DNA from 3 places in the Paenibacillus provencensis genome. Region 3 is predicted to be linked to each of the others. Evidence: riboswitches for the same ligand, from Rfam matches in the RefSeq annotation. Region 3 holds a riboswitch; each other region holds the start of a gene.
The links. A riboswitch is a leader RNA that binds a small molecule or an ion and turns the genes downstream of it on or off. The one in region 3 is predicted to bind cyclic di-AMP.
Positions count from the first base shown of each region.

Region 1: linked by a shared signal. The riboswitch ahead of ACFQ3J_RS25710 (ubiquitin-like domain-containing protein) and the one ahead of ACFQ3J_RS21200 (C40 family peptidase) in region 3 are both predicted to bind cyclic di-AMP.
Region 2: linked by a shared signal. The riboswitch ahead of ACFQ3J_RS26455 (C40 family peptidase) and the one ahead of ACFQ3J_RS21200 (C40 family peptidase) in region 3 are both predicted to bind cyclic di-AMP.

Region 1 covers NZ_JBHTKX010000011.1:11,394-21,529, reverse strand. Annotated here, with positions in the region: gene glmU (bifunctional UDP-N-acetylglucosamine diphosphorylase/glucosamine-1-phosphate N-acetyltransferase GlmU) at 1-44, opposite strand, end outside; gene spoVG (septation regulator SpoVG) at 306-590, opposite strand; gene purR (pur operon repressor) at 780-1,613, opposite strand; gene ispE (4-(cytidine 5'-diphospho)-2-C-methyl-D-erythritol kinase) at 1,730-2,584, opposite strand; gene ACFQ3J_RS25735 (small, acid-soluble spore protein, alpha/beta type) at 2,735-2,917, opposite strand; gene veg (biofilm formation stimulator Veg) at 3,159-3,437, opposite strand; gene yabG (sporulation peptidase YabG) at 3,697-4,602, opposite strand; gene rsmA (16S rRNA (adenine(1518)-N(6)/adenine(1519)-N(6))-dimethyltransferase RsmA) at 4,696-5,583, opposite strand; gene rnmV (ribonuclease M5) at 5,588-6,133, opposite strand; gene ACFQ3J_RS25710 (ubiquitin-like domain-containing protein) at 6,302-7,528, opposite strand; cyclic di-AMP (ydaO/yuaA leader) riboswitch at 7,806-8,053, opposite strand; gene ACFQ3J_RS25705 (TatD family hydrolase) at 8,284-9,051, opposite strand; gene ACFQ3J_RS25700 (HD domain-containing protein) at 9,091-10,136, opposite strand, start outside.
Region 2 covers NZ_JBHTKX010000013.1:14,563-24,698, forward strand. Annotated here, with positions in the region: gene motB (flagellar motor protein MotB) at 1-189, opposite strand, end outside; gene motA (flagellar motor stator protein MotA) at 176-976, opposite strand; gene ACFQ3J_RS26435 (hypothetical protein) at 1,123-1,416, shown strand; gene ACFQ3J_RS26440 (4a-hydroxytetrahydrobiopterin dehydratase) at 1,656-1,952, shown strand; gene ACFQ3J_RS26445 (c-type cytochrome) at 2,048-2,410, opposite strand; gene ACFQ3J_RS26450 (GNAT family N-acetyltransferase) at 2,524-3,021, opposite strand; gene ACFQ3J_RS26455 (C40 family peptidase) at 3,248-3,715, opposite strand; cyclic di-AMP (ydaO/yuaA leader) riboswitch at 3,722-3,863, opposite strand; gene ACFQ3J_RS26460 (hypothetical protein) at 4,177-4,998, opposite strand; gene ACFQ3J_RS26465 (M1 family metallopeptidase) at 5,011-6,993, opposite strand; gene ACFQ3J_RS26470 (YwhD family protein) at 7,097-7,612, shown strand; gene ACFQ3J_RS26475 (transglycosylase domain-containing protein) at 7,744-9,801, opposite strand; gene ACFQ3J_RS26480 (Na+/H+ antiporter subunit A) at 9,952-10,136, shown strand, end outside.
Region 3 covers NZ_JBHTKX010000004.1:125,352-135,487, reverse strand. Annotated here, with positions in the region: gene ACFQ3J_RS21210 (DUF1259 domain-containing protein) at 2,276-2,491, opposite strand; gene ACFQ3J_RS21205 (copper-translocating P-type ATPase) at 2,662-4,710, opposite strand; cyclic di-AMP (ydaO/yuaA leader) riboswitch at 5,631-5,773, shown strand; gene ACFQ3J_RS21200 (C40 family peptidase) at 5,778-6,257, shown strand; gene ACFQ3J_RS21195 (transposase) at 6,361-6,657, shown strand; gene ACFQ3J_RS21190 (IS3 family transposase) at 6,666-7,547, shown strand; gene ACFQ3J_RS21185 (WD40/YVTN/BNR-like repeat-containing protein) at 8,566-9,483, shown strand; gene ACFQ3J_RS21180 (BlaI/MecI/CopY family transcriptional regulator) at 9,552-9,977, shown strand; gene ACFQ3J_RS21175 (M56 family metallopeptidase) at 9,980-10,136, shown strand, end outside.

The DNA.
Region 1 (10,136 bases), on a different contig from region 3:
TTGCCCTGCCCGGCGGCAAGTACAATAGCCATTTTCTTCAACATCCCGACCTCCTGCGCTGAAATTGTAATGTTATCCATTCTGCTGTTACAGAACGATAAGGATCCCATTTTTCGTTCACTTTGAAAGGAATAACGGTCTAGTCAACATCAAATTGGGCACAAGCAAGCAACCCATAATCCAAATTATGGGAGATAATTGATTGGTGCTCCAATATTGCTCATTAATGAATATACTTCATTCTTGAAAAAAAGAAAAGAGAGCCATAAAATGACCCTCTTTTCTTTCGAACCCCAATAATGTTCTTAAGCGCCTTCTTCGATAACCTCTTCCTCCGTCGCAGCACGTTCGTATTCAGCTAAAACAGCCGCTTGAATCTTCTCGCGTGTACCGGAAGAAATCGGATGGGCGATGTCACGGAATTCTCCATCGGGAGTCCGTTTGCTTGGCATAGCAACAAACATTCCGTTGTTACCATCAATAACGCGAATGTCATGAACGACGAACTCATTATCGATCGTAATCGAAGCTATAGCCTTCATTCTCCCCTCAGAGTTAACACGGCGGAGTCTGACATCTGTAATCTGCATGTGTGTTCACCACCTTTTTCCATCGGAACTTGGTGTATAATTCCACACAGCATGCAGAAACTCCTTCTTTTTATTTCCATAAAAATATCCTAATTTAAGGAATTTTTTGAGTTTTGGTGCGATTCAAGGGCTATTCGACAAAACTTGCGAAAGATCGATAGAAATCCTTCTGCATCGGGGAAGTTTATGTCACTCGCTTCGATTGAAATAATTACCCGGTACTACCGTGATTTGTTTCGTTTTGGGATCCACAGCCGTCAGGGTTGCCAGTGAAACATAATCATGAAGCAGACGTTCTTCAGAATCGACTTCGCCCGACTCAACAAGCACGCCGACTCCTGCCACTTCCGCATTGAACTCGCCCAATAAGTCGATCATACCTTGCACTGTTCCTCCCGCCTTCATAAAATCATCGACGATGAGTACGCGAGACTTCTCTGGGAGTGCCCTTCTAGACAGGGACATCGTGTGCAGACTCTTGTGAGAGCCGGATACGTAATTGATACTAACAGCTGAGCCTTCTGTCACTTGATGATCTCGTCTAACTAGGACTACAGGAAGATTGAGCTGTGAGCCTACCGCATAAGCAAGCGGAATTCCCTTGGTCTCTACAGTCATCACGACATCAATGTTTCGTCCTGCAAATGCCGTAGCCATAATCTTGCCGATCTCGTTCGTGGTAGCGGGCTGACCAAGCAGATCAGACATGTACAAATATCCGCCAGGTAGAATCCGATCCGGCTGTTCGAGTAATTCACATATATTCTGTATGAAGGATAAAGAACGTTCGTAGGACATCTTGGGCATAAACTTTACCCCGCCCGCTGCGCCAGCGAGTGTCTGCAGGTCCCCCATTCCTTCATCCTCAAATACTTCTTTGATAATGGCAAGGTCTTCGCTGATCGAAGATTTCGCCGCACCATAACGCTCTGCAAAAGTCGTTAAGGGAATCAGTGTATGTGGTCTCGAAAGCAAATATTGTGTCATTTCTACTAAACGAGCGCTTCGTTTTAATTTCTTCACGTCGATTCCTCACGATCTATCTCCAAATCCGAATGTTTATAATTCAATATATCATTTTTGTACGTATTTGTACAACAATCAATTTGTTTTTATACTATAAATGGAAAAAACAAAGTTTATGTCAGTAATCTTACTGCATACACTTCTTTGCAAAATCCTCGCAGGCCATTATAAATCCTCGGCACCTTCGATTCTTTCGATACAAGACCGAAGACGGTAGGTCCACTTCCAGACATGAGAACTCCGTCAGCTCCGAGCTTAATCATGGCTTCCTTCAATTGGCCTACTTCTGGATGCAGCTGCAAGGTCACATCCTCTAATACATTACCCAGTTCCTTACAAACCCCTGCAAAAGACTGATTGCGAATCGCATCTTCCATTCTTTTGGCGGATGGATGTCTCTCAATCTGATCGCTGCGTACACGACCATATACCTCTGCTGTAGATACGTTAATCGGCGGCTTCGCCAGCACTACCCAGCATTGCGGTGGATTCGGAAGCTGATGAAGCTTCTCTCCTCTTCCTGTAGCTAGTGCTGTTCCTCCTGTTATACAAAAAGGTACATCCGAGCCGAGCTCCGCACCCAGGAGCCTCAGCTCTTCATCAGATATACCAAGACCCCACAGCTTGTTTAAACCTCTCAGGGTTGCCGCAGCGTCACTGCTGCCGCCTGCAAGACCGGCTGCGACGGGAATCTTCTTATCCAGGTGAATGTATACACCTTTCTTGACATCGTATCTATCCTTCACCAGCTTGGCAGCCTGGAAGGCCAAGTTCTTCTCATCCAGGGGGATATATCCCGCCTGACTTGATATCATGATTGTATCCCGCTTGATTTCTGACATTTCAATCCGATCAGCAAGATCAACCATGGTCATAATCATTTCTACTTCATGATAACCATCGCTTCTTTTATGTAATACATCCAACATCAAATTAATTTTCGCAGGAGCTTTTTCATAAATTTTCAAGGCGACTCACCCACCCTCAGCTATTCCCTCAAGACAACTTAACATATTATATCAAAAGCGGGCTGTCAAGTCATATTTTTACCTGCACAATTGCTTCATTCTTTTAAAATATATAAAAGCCCCCTGTTGTATTCAGGGGGCCCTTCTTCGTTATTCTTGACCTTTGCGTGCTGCCTGCTCTGCAAGCTGTATAGCCCTCTTCACCATATTGCCTGCATCCTTGGCTTTTATCCCGCCCCATCCTTCTTGTTGAACGGTATCATAAAAGCCCAGGTCCTTGGCCAGCTCATACTTGAGCTCTTCTGACATTACACTGCGTCTTCTGCGGCTCATAAGGCTTCCTCCTTATTAGGGGACTCATAATTTCATGTTTCGATCGTTATTATGCCTCATGCGGGTTAACAATATTCGCAGTGGATAAACGTTTGTTAAGCCTATGCTTATACGCCCTCCTTAAGCACGCACCAGCTCTCTCACACTTAATAAGACGGAGCTGGAAGCTAATCCTCTCACTTGCGCAATAAAAAAAAACGGCCCCGTCCATAAATGGACGAGAGCCGCCTTGAAATCAAGCTTACACTTCGTTGTACGATATTTCGCTGATCACTTGCTCAGGATCATATACTGAAACCTGTACTGTTTCAGTCAATATATCGGCGTAACTGTAAGACACCCGTTTAAACGTTTGCTGTTCTTGATCTAGCTTCACAATAAAAACAGAAGGGTACGTTTCTTCCAATACACCAGTACGCTCAATTGTCTTGCGGCGTCCACCGTTTGCACGAAGTAGAATCTTCTGGCCAACATGAGCGTCGAGACTGCGTTTGATATCCAATAGCGAATTTTTAGCCATGGCTAACGACCACCTCTTTCCTTGTCCATTATACAAGGACTTTCAGAGTTTGTCAAATGATCAATTATATCAGCATCAAAATTGAGTTGTCAACGAATATTTTAGCAAAATTATCGCTTTAACATAGCACAACGCTTTTCCAATCCCATTTGCTTCTAGCTCACTGATTTTTAACACGATTAACCCTTGTTAAACGAAGCAAAAAAAGACCCCTTCAAATTAAGGAGTCTATATGCTATATATACTTCTTCAGTAAGCTTTAGATAGCCGCTGGCGAGACCTTAAGGGTGGACAGATCCTGAAGGGGCGGTAATCCAATCCGATAGCTCCCTCTGGACTCAAGTCCACCGACACCTTCACTGCCGCTAATGGTGTGATGGATGATATCATTTATGTTAATGGTATCCTTCACCGAGGTAAACGCCGCCTTCGCTGCCACATACACGGGATCAAGCGCATGTATTAATACCCTGCTAGGGCTGCTGGCGAAATTTGCTCCTGCACGAATCAGTGCTTCGAAATGAGACTGACATGCACCTGCAACGATCGTCAGCGCATCCAAATGCCACTCATATTGTCTGGCTACCTGGACGGCTGCAATGAAGTTGGATGAGTTCTTATAATGATTGATGTTATACAGATCATAGGGCTGTCTGCCCTTTAATACCCCATCATGGCCTGTAATGACAACAATATCAGGGCGTGAGCGTGGCAAGAGCCGATATAACGTATCCGCCATTGAAGCTTCATGTACATAATGTCCTTCGGCAGGTACACGTAGTCTGTCATACAATGCCATACTTTTCTTAAGATAATTGGGGTCTCCATCCAAATGGAGCACCTTGCCAGGCATTTCAAAAAAAGAAGGAGACTCTGTCTGTGTGTTCTTGTTCCACTCATCAACCAACCCCGCCTGGTTACGCTGTGCTTGCTCCAGACGATGCTTCTGCAATAGCGAGTAAGATTCATTTGCTTTAATATGTGCCAGCCTGGTTTTGTTCGTCTCTGGCTCATATGGCACTCTGATCAGATCATTCAGAGGAGAATCCGCAAAGAGCCTGAATTCGGTCCCTTTAATGTATGCTTTATTCTCCTTGAGGCCCTCCACTCGGAACGTGATATCTCCCCCATACGATTTCCGAACGACCAAGTCTCCTATATTCATCAACGTTATCACCTCTAACCCTATGTTATGGGCGAGGCAGGGCTTTGGTTCATCTCTTTTTCTTAATTTCCGGAAACACGAGTGATAAGCTTGTTAGAGCCTTATTCCGGCTTCCAGCAAGACATCGCTTAAACGAGCATACTCCTCAATACTGAGTGTCTCCCCTCGTCTCGTAGGTTCAATCCCAGCCGCCTCCAGCATGGGCTCCAGCTGGTCTCTGTTTTCTTTTGTAAAGAAACGACTCTTTAGATTATTAGCAATTGTCTTCCGTCTCTGTGCAAATGAAGCATGGATAACTTCAAAGAAAAACTTCTCATCCTTCACTTCAACGGGAGGCTTCTCTCTTACCTTTAACTTGATGACTGCGGATTCAACATTAGGCTGCGGAATAAATACCGTGTGGGGTACGATGCATACCAGTTCAGGCTCACTGTAATATTGAACCGCGATGCTGAGCGTCCCATAATCCTTCGTTCCCGGGGAAGCAGCCATTCGTTCTGCAACTTCCTTCTGAATCATGACAACAATGCTGTCGAGCGGCAGCTTCTCCTCGAGAAGCCTCATCAATATAGGTGTCGTTACATAGTAAGGCAAATTAGCAACAACGCTGACCTTATCCATACCCGCGAAATTTTCAGCAAACAATTCAGGAAGATCTGTTTTAAGAACATCTCCATGATGTACATATATATTAGAGTAAGGTTCCAGCACTTCTGTAAGGATCGGAATCAAGCGTTGGTCAATCTCAACCGCCGTCACCTTCCCTGCACGCTGTGCAAGCTTCTCTGTCAGTGCACCGATTCCCGGTCCAATCTCAAGTGCCCCCTTATGTTCATTGAGATCAGCTGCATCCACAATTTTATGAAGAATATTTTGGTCGATCAGAAAATTTTGTCCCAGGCTTTTTTTGAAAGAAAACCCGTGTCTTGCAATGATCTCTTTCGTTCGTCTTGGCGTTGCAATCTCATCTATATTTTTCACGTTCTCACGATCCCTCACGTTCTATTTGCTCTAGTGCTCGTACAAATTCCTCACGGCTAATCTGGAACATCGTCAGCCGCTTATGCAGCTGCTTGCCATTACAATATCCTATACCCAGAATGTTGCCCAGCATCATACGCCGATTCGCAGCGTCCTTATGGACGATAAGTCCAGCTTCGATCAGATCTTGCCAGTCTATAAGCGGCTCTGCACCATCATAGGTTGTATGCACCTTGGACAGTGCTGCCCGTATTGAGTCGGGAGATGCATTCTCTACACCAATATCGCCTTTGCGGGTCGCATCCTGCTCCTTAATGAACGCATGCTTCACGCCAGGAATCTTGTTTGATATAATCTTGCGAATTCGCTCGCCTGCATGATCGGGGTCCGTAAAGACGATAACACCCCTTCTTTGCTGGGCAAGCTCGATTTTTTTAAGTATTCGGCTGTTTATAGCGGAACCGCCGGTTTCAATCGTATCTGCATCCACTGCACGCTTGATGGCTACGGTATCATCTCTGCCTTCAACGACAATGATTTCTTTAATCATGACCACATGACTTCCTTTCTAAACAAAAAGAGAAGAGGAAAAGCTCCTCTTCTGCATGTTAAGGGGCAAACGATAGACTTGCTGTCTAAACTTTCGTTCACCTTATATAGCATCACCTAATCTTGTTGTTAATACTATAACATCAGGGACGTGATTGTAAAATATATTTTAATTCAGTTCCGGCTTCACCGGACCGATAACGTATACTGTTTTACCTTTTTTACGGCCAAAATGGATAGCCTGCTCTAAGCTGTCATAATACACATCAATTTTGTTGCCCTTAATTGCGCCGCCTGTATCTTCAGCACGACGGAATCCTACGCCTTCAATGTATACCCACCATCCAAGAGGGATCACATCAGGGTCAACTGCGATAGTACGTCCTTCCTGTACACGCGTGCCGGAAGCCGTCTTCGTACCAATACCCTCTTGTTCAGAGGAATAAGCCGTCATAGATACATTGCTTAGTACTTTTTTGGCCTTAAACGTAACTCCGTCCTTCGTGACGGATTCGCTGTCACTGGAAGCAGATACCTTCTTCACTTTATCAGCAAGGCTTGCTGATGATTTCGAAGAGGAAGCATTAGAAGATTTAGCTGCAGCTGTGGATTCAGTCGTGCTTGCAGCGGCAACTACGGTCTCCTGAACAGGTTCAGGCTTCTTCTTCGTTCCTACGGCAATGACTTTGTCAACACGGTTGGATTCAACCTTCTTGCCCGTCATTTTCTTGGACACCAATTCGCCATCCTGGAAGGTCTTCTCGATCGTCTGAACGATTACACCTTCCTTGCCGCTCTGAATGACCCGGTTATCGCCCTTGTACAAGCTTGGGTCAGCCGTTTTGATCACCTTGAACGGAATGGAAGCTTCCTGTGTTGCTGTTTGCTTGGTCACCCGGACTACTCGAATATTAAGATCCGCCTTCACCGCAGTGTCAGCAGCGGGATATACTTTATCATCTTCTGATACTTCGATGCTATGTGCAGCAAGTGCTTCCTTAACTGTATCTTGTGTCGTATAAATTTGCTCTGTCTCACCGTCTGCCGTTACGTTAATCGCTACAGCCCGGTTAATAGTTACTCGATCCCCATCTTCAATCTCATCACTCAAAGACATCGAGACTTCGTCATGCGGACTGACTGCGATTGAATGCTCATCCAGCACTTCACTAAGCATTCCTTCACGCGTTTCCAAGGTTTGAGCCTTGCCGTCCACGACGATTGAAATTTCCTTGCCTCCCTGACCATACACAATGAGTGAGATCATGACTAACAGTGCGATTGAGAAGATTGCGACTAGTGTGATCTGACGCAGATTCTCATGCTTCCATCGCAACGCGAAAGACTTGCTGGATGATGGTGACTCATGGGTCTCCTCTAGTTGGAAATTTCCCACTTCCTCCGTCCTCCTTCATAGTCCCGCCGTCAAGAGTATTGCATGATTGTATTTGACGCGACTATACCGATTTGTCTACAAAACCGGAGAAACTCCCGTCCGATTCTGCATCATGTGCCACTCTTCGCAGCATGATGTCACCTCCTGTTAACCAACAGTATGACGACAATGTAACTTTTATTCTCCTAAAGCAAAGAAGCCAAAAAAGAGTTTAAGAGGAACTCTTTCGTGGCTCCGATAAGTCCAAATGAGAATATCGGAAACATCATGCACGAGTTTTGCCTCTTCAATACGCTTACGGGGTTAGCTGTCGGGTTCGGGCGTAAGAGTCGCCCTCGCGTCAGATCCAGGCTGCTCATGGCAGCTGTCCTTTACGTTCACCCCAAGACTCAAATGTTGAAATCAAATACAGTGGTCCATGAAGAGAGACAACTCTCTTAATTTTAAATCTTCTGCCTAGCAGCAGACCACTATATCGGTTCCCCCGTTCTTTGTTTAATACAAAAGATTCAGCGAGAATGACTCATGAAGTGAATTCAAAGTGGTAAATCAAATGAATGTAAAATGGACTTTACCAACAATCAACAATTCACTGAAACGATGATATCCTGTTTCGATGCATGTTGTAAAGCAGTATTCAACTATGTTTTTCTAAATAATTGGTTAAAAATTTGTAATAATCAGCGGAAAACTCTTACAAAAAGTTTAATCGCTCCGTTTTACTCACTTTTTCACCTGTTTTTCTCTCTATTTTATCAAATACCAAATCGTTCCAGTGCATTTGCGGTCGTAATCTCTGCTAATTCCTCCACAGAAATGCCCTTCAGCTCTGCTGCCATTTCTGCCACCAGGGCCACATGAGCAGACTCATTTCTCTTGCCGCGGAATGGATGTGGTGTCAGGTATGGCGAATCCGTTTCGATCAAGAGCCGGTCAAGGGGTACTTTTGCTAGCACTTCCTTGGGCTGCTTTGCATTCTTGAACGTAATCGGCCCTCCGAAGGAGATATGAAAACCCATATCCAGCGCCATTTTTGCTGTTTCCCAGCTTCCTGAGAAGGAATGCATCACTCCGCCCACTTCATGTGCTTTCTCTTCACGTAGGATTCGAATAATATCTTCATGCGCATCTCGGTTATGAATGACAATCGGCATGGCGATCTCTCTAGCCAGTCCAATTTGTTGGCGCAACACCTCATGCTGAACTTCCTTGGGAGAAGTATCCCAATGATAATCCAGACCGATTTCACCGATCGCAACGACCTTCTCGTGTTTACATAATGATGCAATCCATTCCAGATCTCCATCCTTCATCGTGATGGCATCGACAGGATGCCAGCCTACTGCCGCATAGATAAAATCATAGGTTTCGGCAAGTTTCATCGTAGAAGGTATCGTTTCCCGGTTAAATCCTATATTAATCATGCGGGTAACCCCCTTTTCGACAGCGCGCTGAATCACTTCCTCGCGGTCAGCGTCGAACTCAGGGGCATCCAAATGTGTATGTGTGTCGAATAACATCATATAATCTTACTCCTTTCAAGGGCTGTATCTTGTCTCACATTATTTAAACATTCCTGCAATTTCCGGAGGGAGCTTGGGCAATGCATTCATCAGCTTCTCATGAGGGAAGTAGAGATGATAATTTCCTTTTTGCATGCCGCTTATGGAGCGTACAATTTCTGAAACCTCGGATATATCTCTTTGTCTTTCCTGCTTGTCTAGAATAATGATCTGTCTCTTGCTCCCCGCAATATCAGGTCGGAACACATCATACGGCAGATCCGTAGGAAAATCAATTTCAAGATCATAGGTTGGATTCAAGCCTGCCTTGAGAAATGCATCTTCAATCTGCTTGATATCCTTCTGCTCGATATAATCCACTTCAACATATTTATAGAGCTTACGGTCCAAGAACCGGGTACAAAGTTCACTTAGAATCGGGTCCTTCTCATCAGTCCATTCATTAAAAGCAGCTTGAATCGTGGATTCATCAATACGAAGATAATCTTTGACCGATATATCCCCCTTAATCAAATGAAGGAGCGGTCTAAGCATGAAGCCGAATGTGTAGCCTTCTGTTACCAGCTCCTTAGCTCTTCTAAAGATTTGACGCAGAACAATTTCAGAACTTCGAGTTACCGGGTGGAAATATACCTGCCAATACATCTGATATCTCGACATTAGATAATCCTCAACTGCATGCATTCCTGAATCTTTAACGACAACTCTCCCCTGGTAAGGGCGCAGCATACGGAGTATCCGATCAAGGTCAATTGTTCCATAATTCACTCCAGTATAATAGGCATCTCGCAGCAAGTAATCCATTCGATCTGCATCGAGCGGACTTGAAACCAGGTTGACAACGATAGGCTTATCATACGTCTTGGCAATGACAGAAGCGACCTTTTGGGCGAAATCAGGACCTACTGTATTTAGTATCCGGCCCACTTCGGTATCTCCCAGTATGATTTTACAGGTCCACTCTTCATGATCCATATCAAAAGCCTCTTCAATCGAATGAGAAAAAGGACCGTGTCCAACGTCATGCAATAAAGCTGCGCATAGAGCGACCAATTTCTCTTCCTTCGGCCAATCGGGATATTCAT
Region 2 (10,136 bases), on a different contig from region 3:
TGTACCACCGTTGAGCGCACTGCTTAAAGCACTTGCCATTTGTTCAAACTTCTGAGCATCGATGGAGCTCATGGAGAACAGAGTGATGAATAGGGCCAGAAGCAATGTCATCAGGTCGGAATAAGGCAGCAGCCAGCTTTCGTCTACATGCTCTTCATGATCTTCATGTCTTTTCTTAGTCTTTTTCACCTGTGCTTCCCTCCTTGCTTGCAAGCTCTGCACGTTCGCTCGGGGTCAGGAATACGGACAACTTCTGATTGATCGCAATGGTGGATACACCGGATTGGATGGACAACAGGCCTTCGACCATCATTAACTTAAGCTCGGTTTCTTTTTTGGAAATACGCTTGAGCTTATTCGCAATAGGATGCCAGAGCACATATCCTGTAAATATACCTAACAGGGTAGCAATAAATGCAGCAGCGATGGCATGAGCCAGCTTGTCCATATCACTTAGATCACCGAGAGCGGCGATAAGGCCGACAACAGCGCCAAGAACACCAAGTGTAGGAGCGTACATGCCCATTTGAGAAAAGATCAATGCCCCTGTCTTGTGTCGTTCCTCAGTTGCGTGAATATCTTCCATCAAAACATCACTGACAAATTCCTGATCATTACCGTCTATAATCATCCGCATTCCGCTGCGCAGGAAAACATCGTCGATCTCGTCTACCTTTGCCTCAAGTGCGAGGAGCCCTTCACGACGGGTAATGGATGCCCACTCGGAGAACATGCTGATCAGTGAAACTTTGTCAATCATCTTCTGCTTCACGAAGACGACTCTAAACAGTTGTGGTATCTTTTTGACCTCTGACATGGGGAAGGCCATAAAAATGGTAGCCATCGTACCACCGAAAATAATCAGGTAAGCTGCAGGGTTGTTCACCAAATTAATGAGTGGCGCACCCTTAAAGATCATACCTAAAACTAGGGACACTAACCCTAGTATCAGTCCAATAATTGTTGAAATTTCCATCATACACCTCATCCATGAGATTTAATCTGAATCCTTTCAAGATATCCCTTTGATTTATAATATTTATCGACACGTTATTCATTTTTGTGAAGGGTTAATTTCCGGTATAATAGAAACACGATATTAAAAATGGAGTGAACACACGAATGGGTGTAAAACATGGACGCGAGTATAGTGACATATTAGAGGATTTGATTAAGGCAATTGCCAAAATTCCGGATCGATACACTTTCTTCGAGATGGAAGAAGAGGACTGGGAGCGGCTTGGAGCTGCAGACAGAGGCGAGGTGGATGAAGCGCTTGCAGAAGATTTGTTCTACGCGCTGGGAGGCGAATCCATGATTACTGTAGGCAGTGGAGTCGTTATTCATGATAAGGAGAACCATCGTCTGAATATATTAATAGGCGAGGATGAACTGGATTTCGTAGCTCTGATTTAGGGCTTTTGGGGAGCTGGAATTAGGATCGCTTACATGATAAGATGGAACACGATAAGCCGTTTACCACTAGCAAACGGGTTCCTTATTGTAAGATATCAGTAAATATAGAGACAGAATTGCACCTAAGCTTGCTGATATGCTTAGCATTCTTTTACTGCATAGTGCAGTACCTGTATTTACGTGAGGCACCTGGTCTGCTGAATGTAAGTACGTCTTATCAAGGAGGTTGGATTGAAACGATGGTCTTTACACAAGAGGAAGTAGAAGCTCATCTTGATAAACTAGAGGGCTGGGAGTACGAAGAGGGTCGCTGGATTGTCCGCAAATTCACGTTCACCAGCTTCATGAAAGGGATTGCCTTTGTTGATGAAGTCGGATTAATTTCGGAGGCATTCAATCATCACCCTTTTATTACCATCGATCATAAAGTGGTGACGCTGCGGCTCACTTCATGGGATGATGGAGGAATAACCGCGATCGATATTAAAGAAGCACAACAATATAATGAAGCTTACGATAGAATGATGCAAAATTAAGTAACGATGAAAGTAACAAAACACGCCTGTAAGAGTGGGTTCTGATGACAGATACCAACTCTTTGCAGGCGTGTTTTATTTAAGGTTATACGGCTTTACTTCTTCTCGGACAGCCATAGAGCAAGGTTCGCAATCTCTTCTTCAGTAAGCTGACCTTCAAACGCCGGCATGCCGCCGCCTGTGCCTTCACTAATAATCTGGTACAGTTTATTGGCGTCATGTTTTGCACCAATGGTTTGCAGTGACGGTCCCATTCCGCCTTCCAGTTGATTACCGTGACAAGTAATACAGCTTGCCTTCGCCTTCTCCTCTGCAGCAGCAGCATCTAGAGTTACCTCAGGCATTGCCCGTGGCTGCTCTTCCTCAGTCACATGTTCTCTTCCTGGAACCGTAAACATTAACACGAGGGCAAAAGCGCAAGCGAAGAAAAATAACCCACTCATGATCCATTTCTTCATTCGTTGTGTCCTCCTACTATGTACAATCCTTCATTTATTATAAAGGATCATGAACTTGCTTCATAGTATTTTATGGTAAATATTTAAACAAAAGTTAGGAGAGACAATCATGTCTATTTAAGCTTTGCTCCTTCATACACCATACAGAAGAACAGCTTAGGGCCCTCCGGCGTAAGGCGCTCATAGGTATCATGAATGGCAAATCCTGCTTTTTCATAAGTGCGAATCGCTCTTTTATTCCAGGTTAGAACCTCAAGATCAATATCGTTCTGCGGGTTCCGGACTGCGGCTTCCTGTACAATCGAGTTGACAAAGGAAGTCCCCATTCCCTGTCCGCAAAGATCGGGTCTCATTCCGAGACCAAGCCGGGTCACACCGGTTAAAGGAAATAATTGAGCGAATCCGTATAACTCACCTGCATCATTTACAATAGATAAATACTGCGTGGCTCGAAGTTCAGGGTCGCCAAATTCAATCTCAAGCGCCTTCATCTGCTCCCAGGGCAGCCAGCCATATATGTTATAAGGAGGTTCGTACTGCCAAGTGCAGATCTCAGCTGCATGCTCTTCACTCATAGGAAGAGCATGAAAGGTAGTTCCTTTCTGCGTCATGTCATCGTCTCCTTTATAGATGTAGACTCCATATAGTTCAAGAACAACCCGAATCAATTTCATAAATCATTAAAAAGGTGAGTTTGATCTATATATACCCTTGATTTAAGCAGCTAAAGGTATTATCAAATTGATTCACCCTAATATAATATAAAAAGCCCGAAGATGGATTACTATTTAGTAATCAAATCTTCGGGCTATGAGGTTTGTTCCAGCACAGTGTTCCTTAATCTAATGCAGCTGTTTCGTATTCTTCCGTACTCATAATTCGTTTTGCACCAATGTAACGTTTTTCATAGTAGCTCTCGTCCAGCTTGCTGATAATAACTCCTTTAGAAGAGGAAGCATGTGCAAATTTACCTTCACCTACGAAGATGCCGACATGGGATACACCTTTTCCGCTTGTGTTAAAAAATACGAGGTCGCCAGGTCTCATTTCAGAACGGGATACAGACTTGCCCATTTTGTATTGAGATCCAGATTGATGAGGCAGATCGATGCCGAGTTTATCAAATACATACATGGTAAAACCAGAGCAATCAAATCCGTTTAAAGTAGTACCGCCATATTTATATTCGGTTCCTTTAGCGCTATCAATGACCTTGTCCATTTTGGAATCGGCGAATGCACTTCCTGTTCCGATGGAGAATGCAATAGCAAGACTCAGTGCTGCAGCAGTTAGTGACTTTTTCAAGAAAAAATAATCCCCTTCCAATGCCTGCGAGGTTAGCTTAAGGATTCGGTAGAAGGTTCCCCTATGATCACTTACGTTGCGAGATCAATTCACCCATAAAAGTGGTTCCCCCGCTTCCCAGATGCCAGGAATTTGGCTGTTTCTTAAGATGTGCATCTGTGAAAGTCGCTCACTCTTGTAAGACTATGTACTTAGTTAAATGGTAAAAGTTACAACAATTATTACAAAGTTGTTACTAGAAGTTCTGGGCCTATTGTAACAGAGGTTGTGTAAATTTGGCAATCGTTTTTTAGAGAAAATATTACAAAAAATAAGTCTCGCTCTAGGAGAAGAGCGAGACTTATAAAGTTTTTTGACGTTAGGTGCGATAAATAAACAGGCGGATTGACTTTATTTCTACGTTGAAAGCGTTATATTCGCGCTGGGTGCGGTTTTTGAAGAGAGGAGACAAGACAATAAATTTAGGCATCATCGCTTTTGGATTGCCAAATACTGAACTGGGAACTTATCTTCCATACATTTATGAGCGATCGTATTAGATGATAAGACTGCTGGAGAATCAGGGCTAAAAGTCCTGTCCAAATGAGCGATACGGCAGTGAAAGCACTGAACAGTATGAAGGCAAGTGCACTAAGTGTCAGGGCAACTCCAGTGACAGGAAGCGCATGGCGGATGCAGACCCATACTGCACTAAAGCCGCTTCGATTGCCTGTAAGTCCAAACTGTACATATAAGAGCAGCTGCTTGATAATGTAGGCGTAAATGATCCATAAGATAACGTAAGGAGCTGCCTGTAGAAGGATATTCTGGTTGTAGACCGCATTTAGGAGGAGTGGAAGCACCTTCGGGATGATCCAGTAGGCAGGCAGCAGCAGCAGTACAATCTCGATGATATAGAGCAGTGATGTCTTTTTCCAGTGCTTAAGGGTCCCGCGAAAGAAGGAGAAGCCCTTGGTGCTTTCATCTTCATGAAGACTGTGAAACAAGCCCGCCCGAATCAGCGGAGTGATGAGCATCCTTAAAATAAACATGAGGACAAGCAGCCAAACATAATCATGGACTGTGGAGCTGGTACTCAAGCTGATCTGCCCCTCTAACCAGAATAAGATCTGGCTAAGCTCATGTGGCGGGGGATTCGGGTAGCGCATTAGCAAAGGGATGACCGCAGAGGACACCATCTTATACAGAAGAACACCCCACAGCAGTTGGTACAGAAACAGGAATATAACGATTAGGAAATGACGCTTGACCAACTTAAAACCTTCGGAGAGATAAGATTTCATCCGCTATACACCTCACCATGACAGACTTCCGAGCAAGAGCTCCAATACTTTGGTAATACTAATGTTAAACCGGGTCTCCAATGCTTCATCCCCTTCAGCTTTTAAGTAGTTGTTCATATGCTTATTCTCAAGTGTAATGGAGTACTCTGGATCGACCATTGCCCAAACCAGAGGAGACTTATAAGTTAGGTTGTAGATGATCTCTCCACCTTTTCCGTCCCATTCCTTGCGGATCATATGCCCATCTTCAAAAGTGAATACGATAGGAATCTCTGAGTAATCCGCTGCATTCTTTGCAACTCTGATCGAGGAAATGTAGCTCGGCTCTTCGGGTGTTCCCTGTTCCTTGATGGAGATGGAATCTACAGAGAAATCAGCCATTTGGTTACCGTAAATATATTGGTCAAAATAAGTGTCCCAGGATCTGCGGGTAACCTGCTCCACCACCTTTTGGAATTGAGCGGTGGTCGGGTGCTTGAACCGATACTTGGCAGCATAGGTAGCCATAATCTGGTCCATCTTCTTGGTGCCAACCTGCTGTTCTATTCCGAGGAGGACCAGTTTGCCTCTTGTGTATACATTCTCTGCATAGTGATTATGAGAGTTAAACTTCCACGATTCCTGCGTAAGCGGTGCAGGTGAGCTCATCGAAGCAGATTGCAGCGGAAGGTTGGGGGTTAGTCCATACTCCTGCTCCATGAGGCGATCTTCTGCATAGGAAGTGAATGCTTCATCCAGCCATGCTTCTTCAAATTCGTTGCTCGCGATCATGCCATAGAAGTATTGATGACCAATCTCGTGAATGACCGTTCTCTCTAGTTCATAACCAGGGGAGGTGTCATTCGCGCCAAAAGCAGTAATCAGAGTCGGATACTCCATTCCTCCCGCACCGTTCGCTTCGATAGGCGGAACAACGATGGACAGGGTAGAATAAGGGTATCTGCCATACCATTCGCTATAATTGGACAGTGCAGACTTAGCTGCGTAAAAGTATCGATCCTTCAGATCGGCATGAGCCGGATCAAGATACAGCTTGATGCGTACTCCTGGAACATTGGGTGAGGAGAATGGCTCCTCAGCTACGATAAAATTCGGTGAAGCAGCCCAGGCAAAATCATGGACATCATCGGCATAGAACTGGTAAATTCTCTGGCCATCCTGCTTAGTATAAGGCCTGGTCGGGAATCCGGTAGCAGCCACGATATAATCCTCAGGGACCTTTATCCGCACACTGTAAATTCCAAAGTCTGAATAAAATTCTGAGTTTCCATGATACTGGTGGAGGTTCCATCCTTCCGTTGTTCGATTTCGTCTGCCTACAGGTTCATAGACACTTATTTTAGGAAACCACTGACCTGCCATGACAAATTCATCTGCTGTACCCATCCGAGCAAAAATTTTAGGGAGCTCCACTTCAAATGCTATGTTTAATGTGATGCTTTCGCCCCCTTTGACAGGCTTGGGCAGACGAACCTTCACAAGGCTGCGGTCGTTCATATTACCATCGTCCGGCTGGACATACTGGATGCGATGCAATAAGGATAATCCTTCTGTCGTTTTGATCTCGGTAAGCTTCATGGAGCCATAGCCATCCTTCGGCATAGCATCACCTCGAAGCTTTCCGCCGGACTCCTTCATAAAGGTTGTCTGATCGGATGAGAAAGCATTAGGATATAGATGAAAATATAATTCATTTACGGTTTTGGTTCCCGGATGAGTCCAGGTCATGATGGAGGTACCTTTTAAGGTGTTCTCTTCGGTCAGCTGCACATCAATGTGATATTCGACAATGCGGTCGCTCAGTACCTCAGCTCGAGGAGTTTGGACGCTTTCCTGTACCGGTGCAGGTGCTGGAGCAGCCCCAGGCTTGGCCGTATTTGGTACGAGAGCAGGTAGAGCATCCGGTGAGCCGTTTAGACTGAGTAGTAGTGTGCCGCCTAGGACACAAACAGCAATAATAGAAGATAGAATAACTTTCGCGCGAACTGGGGTCATACATTATATACCTCCCGTTGACAAGCATCTAAGGCATATATATGTTTGCAATGGGACAAATATTAGTTAAAATATTGGTATCAACTTTTGGAGGCCATAATCAATGGAACAAAACGGACAAAGTGGACAAAGCGGCAAGAAACAAATTGCCTTGAATATTGTAAGCAGCAAGAGCAAGCATAAGGGATTCGGTGCAGGATCCATTGATCTGAACAACGTATCTCCTGTCATTATTGATGCTGGAGAGGCAAAGATCGATATTGGTGCGATGCATGCGAAGAGCAAAGTGGAGCGGGGAATCAAATTCTCTGCGGATAAGACAGCTGTGCCGAACGGCCGCCAGGTATGGCTAGTATGGGTGGCAGTGGACCGTACTCCGGAAGGGCAGCTGTATGCAGGCGCAACTGCATGCGAAATGTGGATTGATACGGAAGCGAGACGAGGCTGGAAGATTCTTGCGGATCATGTTAACAAGATGGATTATGCAATGAAGCGTCGGATCATGCTGGATGAGATGGGAGCCGAAGAGAAAGCAGCATTGAAGAAGCTGCTTATGGCTCATAATGAGGACTGGTGGAATGCTTCTCCGGAAGAACTGAAGCAAGCGCTGGATAGCTGATATTGTCGTTCACACAAAAGAAAAGAGCCGCAGAGCTGTAGATCATCAGCTCTGCGGCTCTTTTGTTGTTATATATACCTTTGCCACAGGCACGGAGTCAACTCAGAACGTATGAAGCCTGGGTTCAAAGGTTATTTGGTCCACCAATTTTTAAAGTGATCCCACCAAGAATTATCACGTTCTCTCTCGATATCCTGCTCAGTTGAGTCTTGTTCTGGCTCAGCATAATGCTCAGTACAATATTCCGTCGGCTCCGTGCCGCGAAGGAATACTTCGAGCCTGCGATTTTCACAATAATTACCGGCAAGCTTGCCCGTTGTAGGATCGATATATACACTGGCCACTCCTTCTGGCACAGGAAATACTTTTGGAGGCACATTCTCAAGCGCCTTCTCTGTGTATTCTGCGAAGATAGGAGCAGCCCTGCGGCTCTCTGTAGTCGTAATCTCTTTCCCTTCATCGTAGCCAACCCACACGGCTGTTGCTAATTCAGGCGTATATCCAACCATCCAGGCATCTGAGCTCGTGGTCCCTGTCTTGCCCGCGACAGGCCTTGCGAGCTTGTTAGCTACCCGGTGAGCTGTGCCTCCCGTATCAAATACGCTCTCCAGCAGGTTGGTCATCACATACGCCGATGCCGGATCAACGACCTGTTCGGGAACCTGGTCCGGAACTTTATAGACGATTCGATCAGCTGCATCGGTAATTTTAAGCACGGCGACAGGTGCATTTCGCTGTCCTTCATTGGCAAGCACGCTGTATGCCGAAGCCATTTCAAACACGCTCACAGGCGAGGTGCCGAGGGCAAGCGAAGGTACTCCGCTGAGCGAGCTGGTTATCCCTAATTTATGGGCCATGGCGATGACAGGCTCATATCCGATTTGCATCAGTGTACTTACTGCATAAATATTATCTGAAACGGCAATGGCCCTGCGCATATCAATCCATCCGAGATATTTCTCGCCGAAATTGCTGGGCTCATAGGTCTTCCGGTTATTATCGTAGTGAAACACGGTTGGCTTGCTCTCGAATAGAGAAACACTAGTCAGCTGCTTCGATTCAATGGCCGTTAGATACATGATCGGTTTGAAGGAGGATGCCGGCTGGCGATTACCGGCCAGCGCATGATTATACTGACTGGTCAGATAATTGGTGCCGCCTACCATTGCCTTCACATGCCCATCACGCGGATCAATGGAGACAAGACCCACTTGAAGTTTGCTCTCCGGGTCCATAATGCTGGCCACCGTTTCTTCAGCCGCTTTTTGCATTCGCATATCAAGGGTCGAGTAAATATTAAGTCCTCCGTGATCCAGGCGCGAGGAATCAATGCCCAGCTCATTAATCACCACATTACGGATATAATCACGGAAATATGGTGCCTCTTCATTTGTTTTCCGTTCACTTTGCGGCTTGATCTCCAGCATTTCATTATATGCCTTGTCAGCCTCGGCCTGTGTAATATTTCCAGTATCAACCATAGCACTGAGAACAATCTTCTGCCGATCCTTTGCTTTCTTCATATTATTATACGGCGAGTAATAAGTGGGTCCTTTGGGAACACCGGCGAGAAGTGCACTTTCTGCGAGCGTAAGATCTGTAGCCGACTTGCCAAAATACAGCTGAGATGCCGCTTCGATTCCATATGCCCCGTGACCATAGTAAATTTCATTAAGATACATTTGAAGAATTTCGTCTTTTGTAAAATTCATTTCAAGCTGGGCTGTATAGACAGCCTCTTTTATTTTTCGCGACCAGGTCTTCTCATGCGTGAGATACAGATTTCTGGCAAGCTGCTGTGTCAGCGTACTTGCGCCTTGTGCCATGCTCATTTCCTTGATGTTCACGAGTATGGCTCTTCCCACGCCGACAATGTCAAAGCCGTGGTGCTCATAGAATTTGCGGTCCTCGACTGCAATTGTAGCCTCTTTAAGCTCAGGAGCGATTTGATCCAGCTTCACAGGAGTCGAATCCTTCCCGCTGGAGGAGAATGTGGCGATGACCTCGCCGTTGATATCAAACAGCCTTGAATTTCGGTCATTATCTGCGAGAGGGAGGCTCGTAGCGTATAGATAAATGACAAGCACTGTAGTTAGCACAATGCCCGTGAGCGCCAGGATGCCTAGTACTTTCAGAACCTTTATGGTGCGGCTTGTCTTCTTTTTCGCTGATTCTTTAGATTCTGACAAATGGAGCCCTCCCTTCATTCCAAAAATAACCTCATGTACCAGTATGGGACTAGGTCCTATTCATTATTCATAGCTATAAAGATTCTGTGCATAGCAGATACGGGTAAAGGTTAACATAAACTCTAATTCGTGCTACTAGGGGGTGTACTTGTGTATCTGCTTCATATTTCTATTCTTCTTCCCATTGCAGCAGGGATTGGGATTGCATTTATGAAAGGTTTGTCACACCGTTTTCACCTGGGATGGGCGGTTCTGATCGTACCGTTGATTCTGTTTGCCTATTTTCTGAGCATGATTCCTGATGTGCGGGATTACTCCTTATTCTATGAATCCAT
Region 3 (10,136 bases):
TTAAACGAACAGTAGATATCATAAACGAAAGATGCAGGATATTTAACTGTAAATAACGATATATTTCACATTTTTACATTTTACCTGCAAAGTTTAGATACATTTCTAGCGATTTCTGGTTTATGGTCAAACCAAGATGATCAGAAAGTTTCGTTACTTTGCTTATATTCCTTTTAATTTTAACTCCATGAGAAATCAAAGAAAGAGACCGTCTAAATAGCTGCTTTCATACCCAGTTTTATACACACCAATACGTACTTCACTAAAGGAGGATGTATGATGAGTGAGGTAGTTGGGGAGCGAATGCTGGAGGAGAATTGGTGCAATGTTAGCCTTATTTATTTTGCTTGTTACTGTTATCATTGCTGGGACATTTAGCTGATAAAAGTACGTACACCACAGGGGAGCACAATCAATTCTTATAAGGAACACGGTTAAAGAAAAATAAATTATAAAGTAATTCGAGTGAACATTTTTAAATATGGTCCATATAATAGTATGGTGAAGTTAAAGACTGAGGAGAGGACTGTGTAAACATGAATAGCACAAATCAGATAAAACAAAAGCAATTGGTTTGTATTGCAGTAATATTTCTTTTAATTGCAAATGGTTTACGTATTTATAAAGCCTATTTGATTCAATCTGGGGTTGGTAGGCTATAGTTGTAAGGAAAATAAATTTCTCTGAGGTGAATTTGTAATAATGTAATTACTATGGTTAAATAGTTTAATTAAGTTAATGAGTTATCTAGTTCACCACGTAACAAGAGGAAAATACAAAAAAAATTATGAAATAGTAAAGTACAGTATTTTTTTGATGGCTGGCTCATCAATGTAAGAAAATGAGATCATCATTATAAAATGACTCCCATCATACCCTCCCATGATTCCTTCTGTCAATCCACCAGTACAGTCATTAGACCACTGATATTCCGGTAATAACTTCTACTAAGGCACCGATTAAAATTGAAATCATACCTAAGTGGGAACAACTTATGGAAGCTGTAGCATAAACAATCAACTTTTACAAATCACGGGGATAACATGTTCGGCTAATGCCTATTGAATTGTCGGTAAATGTTTAATTTCACCTTAGAAGAAAGTTAACTATCTTCGATATAAAAAGAAATGATAGAGTAATTTCCAAAAGTTCGCGAATTCTTTTACTGTACCATATCCCAGTTTCTTAATCGTTTCTTCCAGCCACATGCAAACAAGGGTATACAAAATGTATATGTCAACACCAGATAGAAGATAATGAAAATACAGCTAATCGCTGTAACAGAGACGTGCGCAGCAAAACAAAAATTGCTTAATTTTCAGTCTTACTCTCAGTAAAAATGGACAGTGGGTTCACATTTTCTTTCACGTCGTGGATATATACATAATATAAACTTATCTTGGTAATTCTGTTCAGTTCTATCTAGGAGTATACATAATGGTAGTAGAAATAAATTGATATCTCTTAGGACTGCAGCCGATCAATTTTACAGTATGGATCTAACGATTGGTTTGTCCATTGGTGGAATGGATATGTCCGTTTCTTGTGTGTCCTGGTGATAATGTACCGGTGGATGATCAATGGCAGGAAGGGCTGCTGAGTCCATGTTAACTTGGGAGAATTAAGAGAGAAAAGCGCAGGGTCAAGAGCACCGCCGCGGCAACTTGGCAGAGGTATTAGAAGAAACAATCTCGACTTTTGTTATTACTTCCTCATGTGCACTTGGCATCTTGTTAATGGTGGCGAGCATCTGGAACAACCCATAAGTTCAACGCCGTTATACTTGACAAGACCGGTACGTTTAAAAAGTAAATTCCAAGCTTACCGATGTTGATTCGGAAGGTGATGAGATGACACTTTTTTGGAGCAACAAATTGCAGAAAAAATTGTTGAATACAGGAAAAAATATAGAGTTGCCTGGTACAGATTAATTTGAAGCTATTCCGGGTTTTGGAATCGAAGTCATTAACTTCTTAATATGATGGATCGAAATCACATTGATGGGTTTCTAAAAAAACTAACGTAAATTGGACATAATCACCCAATTTCTTTAGCAAAATTCTATCGTCTGAACTTATACCGGACAGTTTGAAGCTCGGAATTTTTAAAAAAGAAGCCAATTCGGAGTTGTAAACCGGAAGCCAATCTTTTGCGGTTAATACCCTCGTTGATACTCTAGGAACATGTAACTATTCGTGTTTAAGATAGGTCGATGCTTCTGCAATTTTCTTTGCAAAAGACAATGGCTCTTAAATTGAAGCGTAATGTGCATACATTAAATGTGGGTATCAAATAACCAATGATTATGGAGCGAAGTTATGATAATTCCGGCTCTTTGCAAATACCATGTGAAAGGATATACTTCTTCTTGTAACAACGCAGCCTCTCCTAAATTTAATGCTTTACCATCATTATCTAATGATTCAAAGGACCACTTGGAATGTAAAGACAATCCTGAATGACTTTGTCGTCCCAATATCTCTCTGAACATTCTTGCGATCTTTCTCAACCAAACAGACACCGTTCATAATGTTTAATTCGCCGCCTAAGATATTTGCTTATTGGCTGACAGTGACATTTACCATGAAATGAAATTAAGCCCAAAGCAAAAAGAGGATCATTTGAGCCTCCTTTTGCAGTTAGTGTTTGTTTTACACAGCGTTATCCCTTAAGAAGTTTGGCGTTAATTGCTACGACAATAGTACTCAGTGACATCAGTATAGCCCCAATCGCTGGGTCTAGGACAATTCCGACGCCATATAATAGACCGGCAGCAAGTGGAATAGCAATAATATTATAACCACTGGCCCACCAAAGATTTTGTATCATTTTATTGTAAGCTTTCCTGGATAAGTTAAGAATCGAAACGACATCATTAGGATCACTTCTTACCAGTACAATATCTGCTGTCTCAATAGCGACATCAGTTCCGGCGCCAATAGCAATACCTAAATCCGCTTTTGCTAATGCTGGAGCATCATTCACGCCATCCCCTGTCATGGCAACCATATAACCTTCATTTTGAATTTCCGTAATTTTATGAGCCTTTTGATGTGGGAGTACTTCTGCATATATCTCATCTAATTGCAAGTTTTCGCCAACCCATTTGGCGACTTTTTTATTATCCCCCGTCAACATCATTGATTTAATTCCTAACAATTTTAAACTTTCTACAGCGTCCTTTGCGCTCTCCCTGACTTTATCGGCCAGGGCAATTAGACCAGCATATTGGTTATCAACAACGGCAAAGATAACCGTTTTTCCTTGCGAAGACAATTTATTATACTCCTTAATAGGATAATCTACTTTTTGATCCTCCATAAAGCCAGGGCTAACAACCAAAACATACTTACCCTTAACATTTCCCTTAAGTCCTTTCCCTATCAGTGCTTCAAAAGATTCTGGTTCAAATATTTTTATTTCACGGTTTTTCACTTCTTCCACTACACCCTTAGAAATAGGATGTTCAGATTGAGCTTCTAGGGAGCCCACAAGAGTAAGAATTTCAGTCTCTGTATATCCCGAGGCAGGTAAAATATCGGTTATTCCAAATCTACCTTGAGTTAGTGTTCCTGTTTTATCAAATACGACAGCGTTCAATTTTCGAGCTTCTTCAAAGGCAGTGCGGTTACGTATCAATAACCCTTTTTTCGCTGCTATTGCGGTGGTAGTAGATACAACAAGAGGTACAGCTAAACCCAAAGCATGTGGGCACGCAATAATCATGACAGTTACCATTCGCTGTATTGCGAAATTAAAACTGTAACCTAATGAGAGCCACACGAGTAAGGTTGTTAACCCAGCACCTAAAGCGACATAAAACAACCATTTTGCTGCACGATCTGACAAATTTTGAGTTTTAGATTTAGATTCCTGGGCTTCCTTAACCAGCGAAATAACTTGGGATAGGTAACCCTTTTCGCCGCTATTAGTTACGGTTACAGTTAATGCTCCTTCACCGTTAATAGCTCCTCCAATAAGTCTATCTCCAGGATTTTTGATAACAGGGACAGATTCTCCTGTAAGCATGGATTCATCAAGCGATGATTGTCCTTTGACAACGATACCATCTACTGGAATTCGTTCCCCGGGTTTTATCAAAATTTTCTGATCTGGGCGTAACTCCGACACGCGTACTTCCTTGATGATTCCATCAACAGTAATAAGATGTGCTTCAGAGGGTATTAGTTTCACTAATTCCTCAAGCGCATTAGATGCACCTAAAATAGATTTCATTTCTAGCCAATGACCGAGCAACATTATAACAATAAGAGTTGCTAGTTCCCAAAAGAAATCTACATTAGTCAACCCGATGACGATTAATGAACTGTATACGTAAGCTACAACGATAGCTAGCGAAATTAACGTCATCATTCCTGGGTTCTTTTGTTTTAGTTCCCGATATGCACCAACTAGAAAAGGCCTACCTCCATAAAAGAAGACAAAGGAAGACAGTAGAAACAGCAGGACAGTGTCATATGGGAAACGCCAATTTACACCAATTGACATCTGAATCATGGGCGATAAAGCTATGATAGGAATGGTGATAATTAGTGAAATACAAAAGCGTCTCTTAAAATCATCTACATGATGACCGGCATGCTTATCCCCACTATGATGGTGCTCGGCACCATGCTTCTCACTTTCGTGCCCTTGCGTATGATTGTTCAGTGATTGATGTTTCACGCTTTTTTTGGGGTCATTATACATTGAATTCACCTCGTCATAGGATCTTTAGTGTGAAGTAATAGATAAGAAAGTAGGACTACATCACGTAGTATTTTTACCCATTAAGACTAAATTAAACATGTACAATGTATTTAGTTTAGATTTTTATTTGCATTCTTTTCACGAGGATACAATAAAGGAATTTTATAGGAGATGGAAAGATGCGATAAAATGCAAACTAATTTTAACTAAAATTATGTAATTTGTGTTCAATAACAAGACCAATATCTTATATTTTTATTAAGCTTTCTTCACAAATTCTACATAAATTTGGGTTATATAATATTCAATCCTACAAAAGGTTTCAAGTCCTAGTAAAGCAATGAGAAGATTTGGTTTCCGGATATTTTAAAACAGTTTGAAAGGTGATGATTGACACTAAAACATAAATCTTGGATTTTGTTCATGAACAATACCAAAATGTATTTGAAGAATACTGACCTTGTATGGTGGATCGATGGCAGGCATGCAAGGTAAACGAATAGCGTTTATGCACGAGAGACCGTGCCGATATTTATTATGAAGTATGTGCAGATGTGGTGAGGCTTGTTGAGGTAAAAACAAACTGAATAATCAACAATGTAATCTTTCTAAAATGAATGGAGGTTTGTATTGTTGAATGCACCTTTCCTTCCTTTATAGTAGAGTGAGTTAACTGATTCTGCATTTTGTAATCTGTCTCTTAGAGTTTTTTCATGGAAATTGAAATTAAATTAGTTACAAAATTGTTATTTATATATAATCAACAACTATAAAAAGAATGTGGAATTTTTCATTTCATTTTTCTAGATATTGCAGCGATTTGAATGAAAATTGTCATGAAATGAAATAAAAGATGGATTTGAAGGATGTGATTGACAACATATACGAAAATGTACTACATTATGTAGGGTTACAAAAAATTAATTTTTTTGCCTAGTTTCATTTTTGAAAACGGGGGATTCATTCTGAGTGAATTATTCTTGACTGGAAAGGATAAAGGGACCTTCTACCGAACTCTTAACTAACTCTTAACTAACTCCGTAGGCATCCGAAGGGAGAATATGTGTTTGAAGAAATTCATGATATCGTTAATTGGTTCTGCTTTAATTTTATCTGCCGGTGCGACCAATGCATTTGCTGATGATCAATCCAAATTGCGTTCAGAAGTAAGTCAAGTTGTAGGTACCCAGTACAAGTGGGGGGGGACTTCAGTTTCAAGTGGATTTGATTGTTCGGGATTTATATTATACATTTTTGATAAATTCAATTTGAATCTGCCTCGTACCTCAAATGCCCAAGCAAAAACTGGTACCCCGGTATCAAAGAATAATCTAAAACCTGGTGACTTGGTATTCTTTAATACAAGTGGTGCTGGTATATCACATGCGGGGATATATATCGGGAGTGGGCAATTTGCTCATTCTTCCAGCAGTAAAGGTGTAAGAATTAGTAGACTAACTGAGAAATATTACAAGGATCGATACGTTACAGCAAGACGTACCATCTCTAAACAAAGTTATACAAAAATGGTCAGTGTATTGCACTAATACGATTTGTAATTAAACAAGCCCAGGTAATTATGATATGATCCCCTCATAGTAGACAGAAAAAAGCAAGCACATTACTCTGTCTATTATGGGGGGATTTATTATGGGGGAAATTAGAAAAACGTATGATATAGCGTTCAAGAAAAAAGCGGTGGATTTATACTTGAAAGATGGCATGGGCTACAAAACGGTTGCAAAAGAGCTAGGAATCGATCACTCTTTGGTACGCCGTTGGGTGGAGCATTTTAAAATTGAAGGAATAACAGGGCTTAAAGAAAAATGTGGATTAGCAAAAGGTCCTGGTAAAGGTAGACCACGAACAAGAACTGAAGATCCTGAGACTAAAATAAAACGGCTTGAAGCTGAAAATGAATTGCTAAAAAAGCTCTTAAAGATGTGAAAGGTGGAATGGATTTAGTACCTTGTAACAAAAAGTTTGCTGTGATTGAGGAGTTGACCAAAAACGGATATAGCGTCCTCCTTCTTTGTCGACTCGCTCAAGTCTCGAGGAGTGGATATTACCGATGGATAAAAAGGCAAAAGTTCACCTCACCTAAGCAACTTGAGAATAGACAGATTAAAAAGAAGATAGCGGAATGCTATAAAGAGGTACGAGGAATTTACGGATATCGACGGGTCAGAGTATGGATTAAAAAGAAATACGGACTACGAGTAAATCACAAACGAATCCAACGATTGATGAACGGGATGGGGATTCAAGCGGTCGTCCGCAAGAAAAAACTTTATTATGGGAAACGAGAAGCCTATGTGATCTCGAGTAATCTTCTAAACAGAGAATTTAGAGCTTCAAAACCAAATGAGAAATGGGTCACCGACATTACCTATTTAATATTCAACGGGCAGAGACTATACTTATCAGCTATTAAAGACTTGTATAACAACGAAATTATCTCCTATCAGATCAGTCGAAGAAATGATCTCAAGCTTGTGATGGATACCCTCACAAAGGCAAGAAAAAAACAAAAAGTTGAAGGAATTCTCCTACATAGTGACCAAGGGTTCCAGTATACCTCTCGCCAATATAACCAACGTCTTAAAAGATACGGGATGATTGCCAGTATGTCGAGAAAAGGGAATTGTTGGGATAACGCATGTATGGAGAACTTTTTTAGTCATTTTAAATCGGAGTGTTTTAATCTATACACTTTTCGTACTAGTAAGGAAGTAGAGCATGCCGTCCAACGGTACATCCATTTCTACAACCACCAACGTTTTCAACAGAAACTAAACAACCTAAGCCCGTATGAATATCGGACTCAGGTTGCTTAATGATGCTTTTAAATTACTGTCTACTTGACAGGGGTCAGTTCATTACGGGTTTGTTTTTTACTATCTATTCTAGCTTTAGATATTTTTTAACAAAGTCTTTGTTAAAGAGGATGTATCATCAATAAAAATTATGCATTTGGACAACAACAGAAATATCAAAATCAAAAATTGACTAGTCCTAACAATTAGACTACAATTTGTAGTGTAATTGTTGTTAAAATATTGAATTCATTAAACTCCCCTCTGCTTTTAAACACTACATGCTTTTTTAGTTTAAAGGAAGGCACCCAGTCATTCTCCTAGTTACAACCGTTGTGGGTATAGAGTTGCACGTTACCATTTGGAATAAAACTATTCTATTACCATACAGATAATACCCAATTAGCTTTAGGTTTCTGAAATTAAAAGAATCAGCATTGTAGGTAAGGTTCTATGAGCTGTTTGTGTATTAATAGAGCCACCCTCACTAAGGCCACTATCTTGAAACTGAACACCTGCAACAGATCATTAAACAAAATGTAGATATAATCCGTTTAGTTTCTACGAACAAACCTTATTTAATAGGCTTAAACGCCATTAGTGCAGCGATTCGTTGGTAGTTCTATGACATTTACTGAATAAGAATGAGACTAGTAAGTATCTCTAATACTATTAAGCATGACTTATAGTTCTATCGCAGATATTATGATCGAACAAATTATAATAAGCGGCATTGGTAAATGGAATAATCTAAATCATGTTGTTGGTATGTTAAAGGATAACCGAAATTGAAATCGATAACTCAAGAAAATATGAACAATTTATTCGCATTGTGGCACCAGTTTTTATACCCGACCCGACTCGTTAAGTGGAAGCAGATTCTAAATCTAATTTGAAGATTCTTAAAGTTAGAACCTCTCATTTTGAAATTCTTCATAGACTTTTTATTAAATACTTTGTGAGAAAGTGATCATAAAATCTACACTTATACTGATTATAATAGAATATTATTTAATAATAAGTTAGGAGACTGATTATTATGAATAAAAGTTTAGAAGAAAAAGGGAAAGGAAATTCTTCAGGGATAGGCACTTTATTTTCTGTTGTTATGATTGTTTTGATTGGTTTTGCTGTATGGGGAAATGTGAAAAAGCCAAATGATACAACGATTGATACACTGAATGCGGACTCTAATACGCATCCACACATATTTAGCTACTCACCTGGTAATGAAACGGTCTGGGTAGGCACTCATACAGGTGTTTATGAACTTAATAACGATAAGTTTCAAAGGACACTTTTTGAACTTCGTTCAAATGATATTATGGGCTTGGAAATTGATCCACGTAATCCCAAAAGGATCTTTGTATCCGGTCATGGTTTTGTGAAAAGGTCAGTAGATGGCGGGAAGACATGGCAGGTTATAGAAAACGGACTACCAAACCTAGCAAAACCTGATGAACCTGATGCCCATTATTTAACGATGGATCCGGACGACTCCAATCATTTATTTGTAATGTTAGCAGGTGAAGGTGAAAACCTTTATGAAACAAAGGACGGCGGAAATACATGGCGGAGTATAACGAGTTTACCAGCTGGTGCGTATTCCATCTCAATGATTTCAGGTGCTCCATCATCAATTTTGGCTGCAACCGAAGCGGGGCTTATCCGATATGACATCCAAAGTGGAACCGTTCGAGAAAATCAATTAACCAATGGGCCTGTTTATCAAGTTTTAACTTTACCTAACAACGAAGTTGTCATCATGACAGAGAGTGGATTCCAAAAATCAATAGATTTTAAAACATGGTCAGCAATAGACGTTAAATTAAATGGGGAAATGCCACTAGGTATTAAATCAGCTAAAGAGGATGGCAGCCGTCTGGTGATTATTACGGATAGATATTCTGTTTATGAAAGCAGTAACGGTGGAGAGAACTGGACTAAAACGAAATAACGATTCAACCTCTGCAATTGACAGCAATAATTATTATTACTACAATCTCTAGTGATAGAGGTGAGAAAATGAAAATCAAAAAATTTAATGTTCACGAACATGGTTTGAACCAATTTTTCGGGCCGCTCGAGGCAAAGGTCATGGAGATCTTATGGGCCAGTGAAAGAACAACGATTCGAGATGTTCAAACGATTTTAAACCATGAAGAACCGCTCTCATTCAATACTGTGATGACCGTTATGAATCGATTAATAGAGAAGGGACTTCTCCAAAAAAATTCTCATGGAAGTGGCAGGGGTAAAACCACCTTTTATGAACCTTTACAAACCAAAGAGCAGTTCTTATCAGACCAAACTAAAGAGGTTACACAAGGACTAATCCGTGAATTTGGAGAGTTGGTTGTTGGTCATATGATAGATGCATTGGATGAGGCAGATCCTAAATTGATCTCTAAGCTACAGCATAAACTGAATCAAATGAATCACAGGAGTTAATCATGAAATCGACTGCAAAGACAAATTCAATTTTTTTTGTCATGCTACTCACTGGATCATTTGTCTTAATCCAGATGGGTTGGTATATGGCCCATCAAGTATTAGGTGTTCCAGTAAATTGGAACATTATTCAATATTGTTTAACCGTTATACAAGAAG